DNA from 2 places in the Ralstonia sp. PBBBR1 genome. Region 2 is predicted to be linked to the other one. Evidence: predicted binding sites of a transcription regulator. Region 2 holds the regulator's gene; the other holds the start of a gene.
The links. The regulator NrdR, encoded in region 2, represses ribonucleotide reductase genes. The targets are predictions, from matches to a motif close to CACNANATNTNGTG.

Region 1: the regulator NrdR is predicted to act here: its motif matches at 3,156-3,169, upstream of CFE42_RS20510 (ribonucleoside triphosphate reductase).

Annotation. Positions count from the first base shown of each region.
Region 1 is NZ_NKIL01000013.1:35,835-41,520, forward strand. Features, by position in the region: gene CFE42_RS20495 (Crp/Fnr family transcriptional regulator) at 1-203, opposite strand, end outside; gene CFE42_RS20500 (anaerobic ribonucleoside-triphosphate reductase activating protein) at 208-921, opposite strand; gene nrdD (anaerobic ribonucleoside-triphosphate reductase) at 884-1,060, opposite strand; gene CFE42_RS20510 (ribonucleoside triphosphate reductase) at 1,057-3,120, opposite strand; gene CFE42_RS20515 (DHCW motif cupin fold protein) at 3,257-3,598, opposite strand; gene CFE42_RS20520 (dicarboxylate/amino acid:cation symporter) at 3,967-5,244, shown strand; gene murI (glutamate racemase) at 5,305-5,686, opposite strand, start outside.
Region 2 is NZ_NKIL01000006.1:205,072-210,757, reverse strand. Features, by position in the region: ZMP/ZTP riboswitch at 18-146, shown strand; gene glyA (serine hydroxymethyltransferase) at 280-1,527, shown strand; gene nrdR (transcriptional regulator NrdR) at 1,662-2,126, shown strand; gene CFE42_RS12115 (type IV pilin protein) at 2,172-2,606, opposite strand; gene CFE42_RS12110 (hypothetical protein) at 2,603-2,962, opposite strand; gene CFE42_RS12105 (PilC/PilY family type IV pilus protein) at 2,973-5,686, opposite strand, start outside.

The sequences.
Region 1 (5,686 bases), on a different contig from region 2:
GCCCCCGGCAATACGAGTTTGATCGCACCGACCACCACGACATAGAAGCCATCGGCGTGGTCGCCACGGCGAAACGCGAAGTCGTGCCGCGACACGCGCACTGCGTGGCTGTCGCGCGCGAGCAAGGCAATGTCATCGTTGTCGAAGTCCAGGAACAGTGGGCTGTGCTTGAGCAGATCGCCCACATTGAGGGGGTCTTGCATGGTGTCACCGGCAACAGAAAGAAGAAAAGCTGGCAGCCAATGCGCGCTGAGTGCTCTCGCTGGGCAGCGTGATGGCCGGGGTTCCGGGGGCACTTCGGTAGGCTTGTAGTGCGTAGTGTTTCACGCCGCGCCGGCTGAGGTTTTGCGCCAGCGCAAGAAGTTGCGGTTCCGGCAACCAGTCGGGGTGCCATGTCGTGCGGCATTCGAATGCGCCGCCGTTCTGCAGCAGAAGATCCAGGCACGCATCGACCGGCGCTGCGCTGCCGCGGCGGCCCGTGAGCGCGTCGTAGTGCGGTGCGCTGGTCTTGATGTCGAGCCCCACCCAGTCCACCTGCGGCAGTACGTCGGCCAGGCGCGCCGGATAGATACCGCCGGTGTGCAGGCCAATCTTGTAGCCGAGCGCCCGCACGTCGCGTATCAGTTGCGGCAGGTGCGGCTCGCTCAGCGGTTCACCGCCCGAGAAGACCACCGCATCGAGCAGGCCCTTGCGACGCTGCAGAAAGGCGAAGACGTCGTCCCAATCCAGCGTGCGTGTCCGGGTCTGCAAGTGCGGGTTGTGGCAGTAATGACAGCGCCACGGGCAGCCGGCCACGAACACCACTGCCGCAAGCTGCCCGGGCCAGTCGACGCTGGAAAAAGGTGCCAGGCCGCCGATGGCCGGCGGCGGGCAGTGCGGTGGCTCAGCGGGCGCGGTCTTCAACGAAGAAGCGGCGTTCACGGAATTCCCCTTGCTTGCCGATATTGAATGAGCTGACGGGCCGGTGATAGCCCATCACGCGGGTCCAGACTTCGCAGCGCGTGCGCTGGCTGTCGTCGAGTGCAACGGTGCGGTTGGTGGTTTGTGCAACGGTGGTCATACGGAGGCTCCTTCGTGATGGAGGTGGGTGGAAGAACCTGGGGTGCCGGCCCCTGTGCAGCCGCACTTGCCGTGGGGCTGCTGGGCCAGCAGATCTGCATCGCATTTCGGACAGAACGTGTGATGGCCGGACAGATAGCCGTGCTTCGGGCAGATCGAAAACGTCGGGGTGATGGTGATGTACGGCAGGCGGAAGTTGGCCAGCGCGCGGCGCACGAGTTCCTTGCATGCCTGCGGCGATGAGATCGCTTCGTTCATGTACAGGTGCAGGACTGTGCCGCCCGTGTACTTGCTCTGCAGTGCTTCCTGGCGCGCCAGCGCTTCAAACGGATCGTCGGTGTAGCCGACGGGCAACTGGCTTGAGTTGGTGTAATACGGCTGCGCTGCCGTGCCGGCCTGCAGGATGCCAGGCCAGCGCTTGCGGTCTTCGCGGGCGAAGCGGTAGGTAGTGCCCTCTGCGGGTGTGGCTTCGAGGTTGTACAGGTGCCCCGTCGCCTCCTGGAATTCCGTCATGCGCTGACGTACGTGGTCGAGCAGGCGCACCGCCATGGCATGGCCGAATGGCGTGGTGATGTCGTCGGCATCGTGTGTGAAGTTGCGCACCATTTCGTTGATGCCGTTCACGCCCAGCGTACTGAAGTGGTTGCGCAGCGTGCCCAGGTAGCGGCGCGTGTATGGATACAGCCCCTGATCGATCAGCCGCTGCACGAACTTGCGCTTGACCTCCAGCACATCGCGGCCGAGGGCGAGCAGCGTGTCCAGCCGCGCCAGCAGCGCTGCCTCATCGCCCGCGTAGAGATACCCCAGTCGCGCGCAGTTGACGGTCACGACGCCGATGGACCCGGTCTGCTCAGCCGAGCCAAACAACCCGTTGCCGCGCTTGAGCAGTTCGCGCAGGTCAAGCTGCAGGCGGCAGCACATCGAGCGCACCATGTGCGGCTCCAGATCGGAGTTGAGGAAGTTCTGGAAGTAGGGCAGCCCGTAGCGCGCCGTCATCTCGAACAGCAACGTTGTGTTTGGGTGCTCCCAATCGAAGTCCGACGTGATGTTGTAGGTCGGTATCGGGAACGTGAACGCGCGGTCTTTCGCATCGCCGGCCATCATGACCTCGATATACGCGCGGTTGATCATGTCCATCTCGGGCTGGAGATCGCCGTAGGTGAAGGGCATCTCTTCGCCGCCGATGTAAGGAACCTGTTCGCGCAGGTCGGCCGGGCAAGTCCAGTCGAACGTGAGGTTGGTGAACGGCGTTTGCGTGCCCCAGCGGCTGGGTACGTTCAGGTTGTAGATCAGTTCCTGCATGGACTGCTTGACCGCGGCATACGACATCGCGTCGCGGCGGATGAACGGCGCCATGTAGGTATCGAACGAACTGAACGCCTGCGCGCCGGCCCACTCGTTCTGCAGCGTGCCCAGAAAGTTGACGATCTGCCCGATGGCTGCGGACATATGCCGCGGCGGCGTTGCCTCCACCTTGCCCGGCACGCCGTTGAATCCCTCCGTCAGCAACTGCCGCAACGACCAGCCTGCGCAGTAGCCCGAGAGCATGTCGAGATCGTGGATGTGGAGGTCGCCCTCGCGGTGCGCCGTGCCCGCTTCGGGGCTGTAGACGTGCGAAAGCCAGTAGTTGGCCGTGACCTTGCCCGCCACGTTCAGGATCAGGCCGCCCAGGCTATAGCCCTGATTGGCGTTGGCGTTGACGCGCCAGTCGCGCTGCTCGAGGTACTCCTCCATCGTGCTTTCGACATCGACCAGCGTGTGCTTGAGCGAACGCAGCCGGGCGTGCTGTTCGCGGTAGACGATGTAGGCGCGCGCGGTGCGCCAATAGCCGGCGTCCACCAGCACCTCTTCCACGCAGTTCTGGATGATTTCGATACCTGGGCAGGGGAGCGGCGCAAGATGTGCAACCACGCCTGAGGTCAGGTGCTGCGCCTCGATGGTGTCGAATTCGCCGGTGGCCTGGCCGGCTGCGGCGATGGCCTGTCGGATCTTCTGCGCATCGAACGGCGCCAATGAACCGTCGCGCTTGGTGACTTGCCAAGTGACCTGCGTGCCCGTCATGAGGTACTCCATATAGTGGTATGGAGTCAGACTAGCACTACATATTGTGGTCTGTGAGCCTTAAAGACCTGGATCTTTGAATCGCTTGACCCCGGTCAACCGGGGCCGGGGCCGATGCACAAGCCGGGTGTCCCGGTCAGTCAACGATGAATAGTCGAGCGCCTTTTTTGGTGGTCGACTGATGGGCTTCGGCATCGTCGCCCACCTGATAGCTCATACCGGGCGTGAGCGTGAACGTGCGGCCGTCTTCCAGTGTGGTTTCCAGTTCGCCGTCAAGGCAGAACAGGATGTGGCCCTTCTTGCACCAATGGTCGGCCAGGTAGCCAGGCGTGTACTCCACCATGCGTACGCGGATGCGGTCCGACTCGTCGCCAAAGTAGCGCGTGCGCCAGATCGCCATGCCGGTTTCGCCGGCATGTTCGGTAGGTTCAACGGCAGACCAGTCGGTTGTGCCGAAGGCGAAGGGCGCCATTTTCATTGCAGGGCTCCGGTGGTGACATAAGCCCATGATGGTATCAGCGGCATACGTGGTACAGGCGTCGCTTTTCATGTGCTCGAAACAGCGCTTGTTGGTATGCCTCGACGGCATTGCGTGTCGCTCAATAATCCGCTTCGCACTGCCCAATTCCAGTGCTCATGCGGAGTCGCAGCAGGGTGTCAACGGCGCCATATCGATGTATGCAGAAATTGCATGGTGCTATGCAACATCGACATAACGATCGCCACGCGCTTCTCTAATATCGTCGCTTTTTACAAAGCGTGATGAACTTGGGCCAGCCCTTGGCCCCATGAGATCCGCGTCTGTCGCGCGCCGCCTTCCGGCCACGGTATTCCTTGGAGAAAGTCTTGAACACCAAACGTCTGACCTCCCACATTGGGCTGGCAATGCTGCTGGGCATTGCCGTCGGCTGGGGTTGCCACGAATACGCCAAGGACGCTGCGGCGGCCAAGGACATCGCTTCGTACTTCAGCATCATCACCGACATCTTCCTGCGCATGATCAAGATGATCATTGCGCCGCTGGTGTTCTCGACCCTGGTGACGGGCCTGGCAAGCATGAGTGGCGGCCGTTCGGTGGGCCGCGTGGGCCTGCGCGCGATGATCTGGTTTGTGTGCGCGTCGGCCACGTCGCTGGCGCTGGGCATGCTGCTGGTCAACTTCTTCCAGCCCGGCATGCACATGAACCTGGCGCTGCCGGATGTTTCCGCCACGTCGGGCTTGAAGACCGGCGACTTCACACTCAAGGCCTTCATCACGCACGTGTTCCCGCGCAGCATCGTGGAGGCCATGGCCACCAACGAGATCCTGCAGATCCTGGTGTTCTCGCTGTTCTTCGGCGCCGCGCTGTCGACGATGAAGAACCCGATGGACAGTGTGATCGGCCGTGGCCTGGAAGAGCTGACCAAGCTGATGTTCCGCATTACCGACTACGTGATGCGCTTTGCACCGCTGGGCGTATTTGCCGCCATGGCCGCTGCGATCACGGTGGAAGGCGTGGGCGTGCTGTGGACCTACGGCAAGCTGATCGGCGAGTTCTACCTGGGCCTGGCACTGCTGTGGGCGATCCTGTTCCTGGTGGGCTATGTGTTGCTGGGCCGCTCGCTGGGCCGTCTGCTTGGGCTGATTCGCGAGCCGACGCTGCTGGCGTTCGCCACCGCAAGCAGCGAATCCGCTTACCCGAAGACGATCGAGGCGCTGGACCGGTTTGGCGTGCCCAAGCGCATCTCCAGCTTCGTCCTGCCGCTGGGCTACTCGTTCAACCTGGATGGCTCGATGATGTACCAGGCGTTTGCGGTGCTGTTTATCGCGCAGGCCTACAACATCGAGATGAGCTTCACGCAACAGGTCACGCTGCTGCTGGTGCTGATGCTCACGAGCAAGGGGATGGCCGGCGTGGCGCGTGCATCGCTGGTGGTGGTGGCGGCCACGCTGCCGATGTTCCATCTGCCCGAAGCCGGTCTGCTGCTGATCATCGGGATCGACCAGTTCTTCGACATGGGCCGCACGGCAACCAACGTGATCGGCAACAGCCTGGCCACGGCCGTGGTGGCAAAGTACGAGCCGGCAGAAGACGAAGCGGCGGCGGACGTTGCCGAACCGGCAGTGCAACCGACGGTCGGCTGACATTCAGCCAAGATGACAATGCGCCGCCTTTCAGGGCGGCGTTGTCCTATTCGGGCGGCGTTATTCGGGCTGGGAAGCGAGCGACACCGCGACGGGGCTCAGGGGCGCGTCGCCAATGTCGACCCGCTGGGCCATTGGCGCCTCTCCGAGCAGCGCAGCCACCATGGCTTGCAGCGGAAGCACATCGCCGGTGCTCATGAAGCATGGCGTTGCGGCTTGGCCCGATGCCTGCAATCCCGCTGCCGCGAGCGTGCGGCCCAGATGGCGCGAGACGGCGTGTCCGGTGTCGATCAATGTCAGCCGGTCGCCCGCGATCTCGCGGATGGCATCTTCCAGGAATGGGTAGTGCGTGCAGCCGAGCACCAGCGTGTCGGCATTCGCATCGAGCATCGGTTGCAGATAGGCGCGCAGCAGTTCCAGCACCGCAGGCGAGTGGGTATCG
Region 2 (5,686 bases):
CACTCGCGAACAACCATTCCACCTTGCGCGACTGGCGAATCCTGAAGCCGCTTCAGCGGCTTCGACATGTGGGCAGCGACCACGAGGAAGCGCAAGGTTTCTGGCGTCATGCACAACGGCGCCTGCCGCTCGCCTGGGCAGCGAATGGGAAGCACAGGGTGACTCGGACACCTCTGCAATCGGCTAACGCCGAGCGCAGTCGTTCAAGCCGCGCGCATGTTTCCCCACGCCTCGCCCGATCTCTGCCATTTCCGTTTCGTTTCAGACCAGACACTCGCCATGTTCGAACGCAGCCGCTATACGATCGACCAGATCGATCCCGAAATCTTTGCCGCCATCCAGAAGGAAAATCAGCGTCAGGAAGACCACATCGAGCTGATTGCCTCTGAGAACTACACCTCCCCGGCCGTGATGGCCGCGCAAGGCTCGCAACTGACCAACAAGTACGCAGAGGGCTACCCCGGCAAGCGTTACTACGGCGGTTGCGAATACGTGGACGTGGTGGAACAGCTCGCCATCGATCGCGTGAAGCAGCTCTTTGGGGCCGAAGCTGCCAACGTGCAGCCGAACTCTGGCTCGCAGGCCAACCAGGGCGTGTTCTTCGCCGTGCTCAAGCCGGGCGACACGATCATGGGCATGAGCCTGGCCGAAGGCGGCCACCTGACGCACGGCATGGCGCTCAACATGAGCGGCAAGTGGTTCAACGTGGTCAGCTACGGCCTGAACGCTCAGGAAGACATCGATTACGATGCGCTCGAAGCCCTGGCACAAGAGAAGAAGCCGAAGCTGATCATCGCCGGCGCATCGGCATTTGCGCTGCGCATCGATTTCGAGCGCATCGGCAAGATCGCCAAGTCGATTGGTGCGTACTTCATGGTGGACATGGCCCACTACGCCGGCCTGATCGCCGCCGGTGTGTACCCGAACCCGGTGCCGCACGCTGACTTTGTGACGACCACCACGCACAAGAGCCTGCGCGGCCCGCGCGGCGGCGTGATCCTGATGAAGGCCGAACACGAGAAGGCCATTAACTCGGCGATCTTCCCGGGCATCCAGGGCGGCCCGCTGATGCACGTGATTGCCGGCAAGGCGGTGGCGTTCAAGGAAGCACTGTCGCCCGAGTTCAAGGCTTACCAGCAACAGGTGGTGAAGAACGCTGCAGCCATGGCCGAAACGCTGATGGCCCGCGGCCTGCGTATCGTCTCCGGCCGCACCGAAAGCCACGTGATGCTGGTCGACCTGCGCGCCAAGAAGATCACCGGCAAGGAAGCCGAAAAGGTACTGGGTGATGCACACATCACCGTCAACAAGAACGCTATTCCGAATGACCCGGAAAAGCCGTTCGTGACGTCGGGCGTGCGCCTGGGTTCGCCAGCCATGACCACGCGTGGCTTCAAGGAAGCCGAGGCCGTGAAGGTCGCCCACCTGATCGCCGATGTACTGGACAACCCGCACGACGAGGCCAACATCGCCGCCGTGCGCGCCAAGGTGGCTGAGCTGACCAAGCAGTTCCCGGTCTACGGCTGAGGCATCCGCCGATGGCCGGATCTTCCGGCCACGTAGTACCCTGCCGCGATGCGCCCCGAATTGAATGAGGGGCCATCGCGGCGTTGTTCTTTTAGCGCAGTGCGTTCTTTGAGGTTGCCGAGGAGACCACCGGCATGAAATGCCCCTTTTGCGGCCACGCGGCCACCCAGGTGATTGATACCCGCATGTCGGAAGAAGGCGACACCGTGCGCCGCCGCCGTCGCTGCGAATCCTGCGACCGCCGCTTCACCACCTACGAACGCATCGAGCTGTTCTTCCCGGCCGTCGTCAAAAAGAACGGCAGCCGCGTCGACTACGACCGCAACAAGGTCAAGGATTCCATGCGCCTGGCGCTGCGCAAGCGCCCCGTTTCCGCCGAAGCCATCGACGAGGCCATCGCCCGCATCGAAGAAAAACTCCTCAGCCACGGCGAGAAGGAAATCGGCAGCGACCGCGTGGGCGAACTGGTGATGCGCGAACTCAAGCGGCTGGACAAGATCGGGTACATCCGCTTTGCGTCGGTGTACCGGAGTTTTGAGGATCTGGCTGAGTTTCGGGACGTGCTGGACGAGGTTGCGGCGACGAATGTGCGGAAATAGCACGCACGCGAACGGCTTCTATCGCCGCTGCGCTCCAGCCGACGACTACCAGCAGCTCGATGCCGTAAGCGTGCCCCCAGATACCATTTTATTCCCCGCCTGATCGTAGCTGAAGGTACCGCATGCATCCGTTGCCTGACCGGCCTGCGGAACGGCTTGAATCGTATAGACCGTCTGCGTAGGCACGACAGAGAAGCTCAGAGCGTAGTAGCCGTTGTCTGACTTGGTATTGGCGTAAACGCCGCTGGCGCCCAATGTCGCGCCAGCGTAGGTGTTGCCCAATGAGCGGTATTGCTCCATTTTCTGAGCCACCGCGAGCAATGCCGTTTTGGCATCCGCGCGCCTGGACTTTTGTATGTAGCCGTTGAGCGACGGATACGCCACGACGGCGAGGATGCCCACAATAGCGACCGTGATCATCAGCTCAACCAATGTGAAGCCGCGGGGCAAACGCCGAGAGCGAGAGAGTCCTGTGTTCATTGGAAGTAGATAACTGAAATCGTCCGTTCAGAGGCGTCCTTTGGATCCAGCAGGAAACGAATCTCTTGCCCCAGACGCAACGACGAGAGGCGGCCCTCATCCCCAGCAGGGCCAAATACGCGCACCGCACGACCGACCTGAAGGCGGTTACCCTGCACGTCGATCTCACCTTTATCCAGATTGAGCGCGGTGACCACGCCACGTATCATGCGAGGTGCTTCACTCGCATGGGGCCGCGCCCGACTCGACGCCGGGCTGGGCGTCACGCCACCAGGCTCGCCACCTCCCACCGCCAGCGCACCATATGCTGCATTGCCTGCCAGCACAAAGGTGGCAATCACACATAGCTTCTTCATACCTGCCCCCTCAGTTCAATTGCCGCCATGCAACACGGCCACGGGAACCCTTACCTGCCGTTTCACCAATCACTTGAATGGCACCCGCCGAAGTATTGACGTATTTGTTTTCAAATGGCGAGGCGCCCGGTGCTTGGATGGGCTGCAAAAAGCCCGGAGCAGCGGGAATTGAGCCGACTTGTCGACCACTCGTATTGGCGGGCGAACCGCCATATTGGAGTAGATCCGAGTTGTTGATGACTCCGTCGCCATTGGTATCGAAGGTCGGACTATCCAAACGGTTGCCCGTAAAGACATCCAGCTCCATCACCCAGCCGGTACCCCCGGCGCTGCATTGGGCGGTGGACGGGATGACAGTGTTAAAAATCACACGACCCGAACGAATGGTCGCATCTGTCACAGCACGCTCTCCGGTAGTCGGCAAGTTGATGTACCAACCGAGCTTCGAGCTGTTGTAGGACCCAAGTGCAATTGCATTGTCGCCGGACCGAAGCGCGTCCAAGGTTGGCGCTCCTACGGCGTGTGTCGTGATGCGATACGTGTTGCCGTCAGGACCCGTTGTTGTGCCCAACACCGATTGCTGCTGAAGATTAGACAGGCCGCTGATCGTGGCGCCCTTGTCGATGATGCCGTAGAAGGTCTGTCCAGCCGTCGACGCTGTATCGGTCGTTGTGAAGTACTGCCCCGTGCCGAAGACCAGGAGGTAGTTACCTTGCAAATTTCGAGTCACGTCCGGGCGTACCGTAATCGGCTGCCCCCCCGTACTGAACAACGGCTGCGGACTGCCGGAGGTACCAAATGCAACCCCCCAATTGCTGACCGTGCTGCTCGACAGGTCGAACTTCCACATGTTGCCCGCCAGATCGCCGGCATAAACAACGTCGGCAATGCCATCCCCGTTGGTATCAACGGCGACAGGTCCTGACAGGCCATTTGGCGCAGCAGTAGTGCCAGCGTTCGTATCGATCTTTGCAGTGACCGCTCCGGTTTCTGCATCCAACACAAACAGCACTGCGTGGCCGGTCGTGCTCGCCGCACCATCAGACTGCGTGCTGTTGTAACCATTGGCCACAATAACGGACCACCTTCCGTTGTTTGTTTTGACGATCAACGGTTGGCCAAAGCTATAGCCCATGTCTGCGTCATTCGCGTCGGTGAATTCCCAGCGCGCGACCTGGCTCGCAGTCGACTCGGTGAACTTCGACGGATCGGTGACGTCGAGCGCGAAAATGCCCTGTCCTCCACCGGCCAGCGCGCCTGACAGCAACGTATGCCACCCGCTCTTATAGAAGGTGTCCCCCACCGTGACGGAGCCGTCCGCGAAGTACTGGTGTGTGTATGTCGGAGCGGTCAGCATACTGAGGTTGCTGTAGATGGCCGCCGGAACATAGGCCATCGACTCTTTCCCCGTAGACGCATTGATGCCGTGCAGCATGCCGTCATTGGCTCCGACGTAGATCATCGGCGTTCGATTGCGCCAAGTCGATACGAATGCGGAGTAAGGGGCGCTCTCCATGTTGTCTGGATAGTTGAACGCAGGCGCGCCGACATAGTTCGGCGATGAGTGAATGATGTCGCCCAGCTTGCTCGTCGGACGATTGCGAAACGAAGGTGTGCAGGACCCACACGTATTGGCTTCGTTGGCATTGTTGCCACGCAGATAGGTCACACGCTGCGAGCCATAGCCATCGTTGGTGGTCTGGCTGGCGTTGTAGTTCAGCTTGGTCGATTGCGCCGCGTCCATCTCGGTCGCCTTCGGCGAACCCGGCGATACAGGCCACCGGAACGGAATACCGCGAGCGCCAAGAGCCGCAGACGGCTTGTACGTCAGGATCTGGCGCCCGGTATCCCAGTTCTGGGAATTGATCTGCTGGCCGGCATCCCAGAGTTGGCTGCCGATCGAACCGTCCGAGTTAATGGCATATGCAAGCAACTGCCCCGACCAGTCGGCGCTGCTGAACTTGGCCTGATACAAGGCAGTGCCTGTCCCCCAGGAACCCGCGTTCAGGGAAACGGCCGAAGCCGCTGCCACCTTGGTGGTAATGTCCGCCGCGATGCTTTGGAACTGCTGCTGCAGCGTTGCGGGATCCGTGCTCAGGTAAGCATTGCCCGTCCCCCCGAGCTTTGCCATTTGGTTGAGCGCAGCTACCGAAGCGGGGTTGGACACCGTGCTACCCATCCCGACCACGTAGGTCTGAATGTCAAAGGGACTCGTATAACCCTTAACGCTCGTACTGCGTAACGCCGTGATTTGACTGAACACATCGTTCGCAGCGTTGGAGAACGTCCACTGTCCAGTGCTCGAGTTATAGGTGCTTTGCTGATCGGAAAGCGCCCACATCGAACCATCGGTCTTGCCGGTGGGGTTGCCATCGGTCGCTAACAGCACAAAGTTCTTCTGGCAACTTTGAGTCACAGGCGTCGAATAGCCAGCCTGCGAGCCCGCGAAGTAACTCCTCGCCGTTTGCAGACTGCCAGAGAGAGGTGTAGCCACCGCCCCGTTCTTGATTTCGAGCTTGCTGTGGCCGCTCGCTGCTGAATTTGAGTTTGTCTCCGGCGCCAGATAATCGATCAGATTCTGGTAGTGCGAGGGCGAATCCGCCTGCACAGCTTCCAGCATTTTGCCGGACCCGCTTATGTTGGCATAGTAGCCCCACGCACGCGATAGCCAGATCATTCGTGAGTAAGGAGGATTGCCCGGCAGAAACCCGGCGTCGGTCGGGG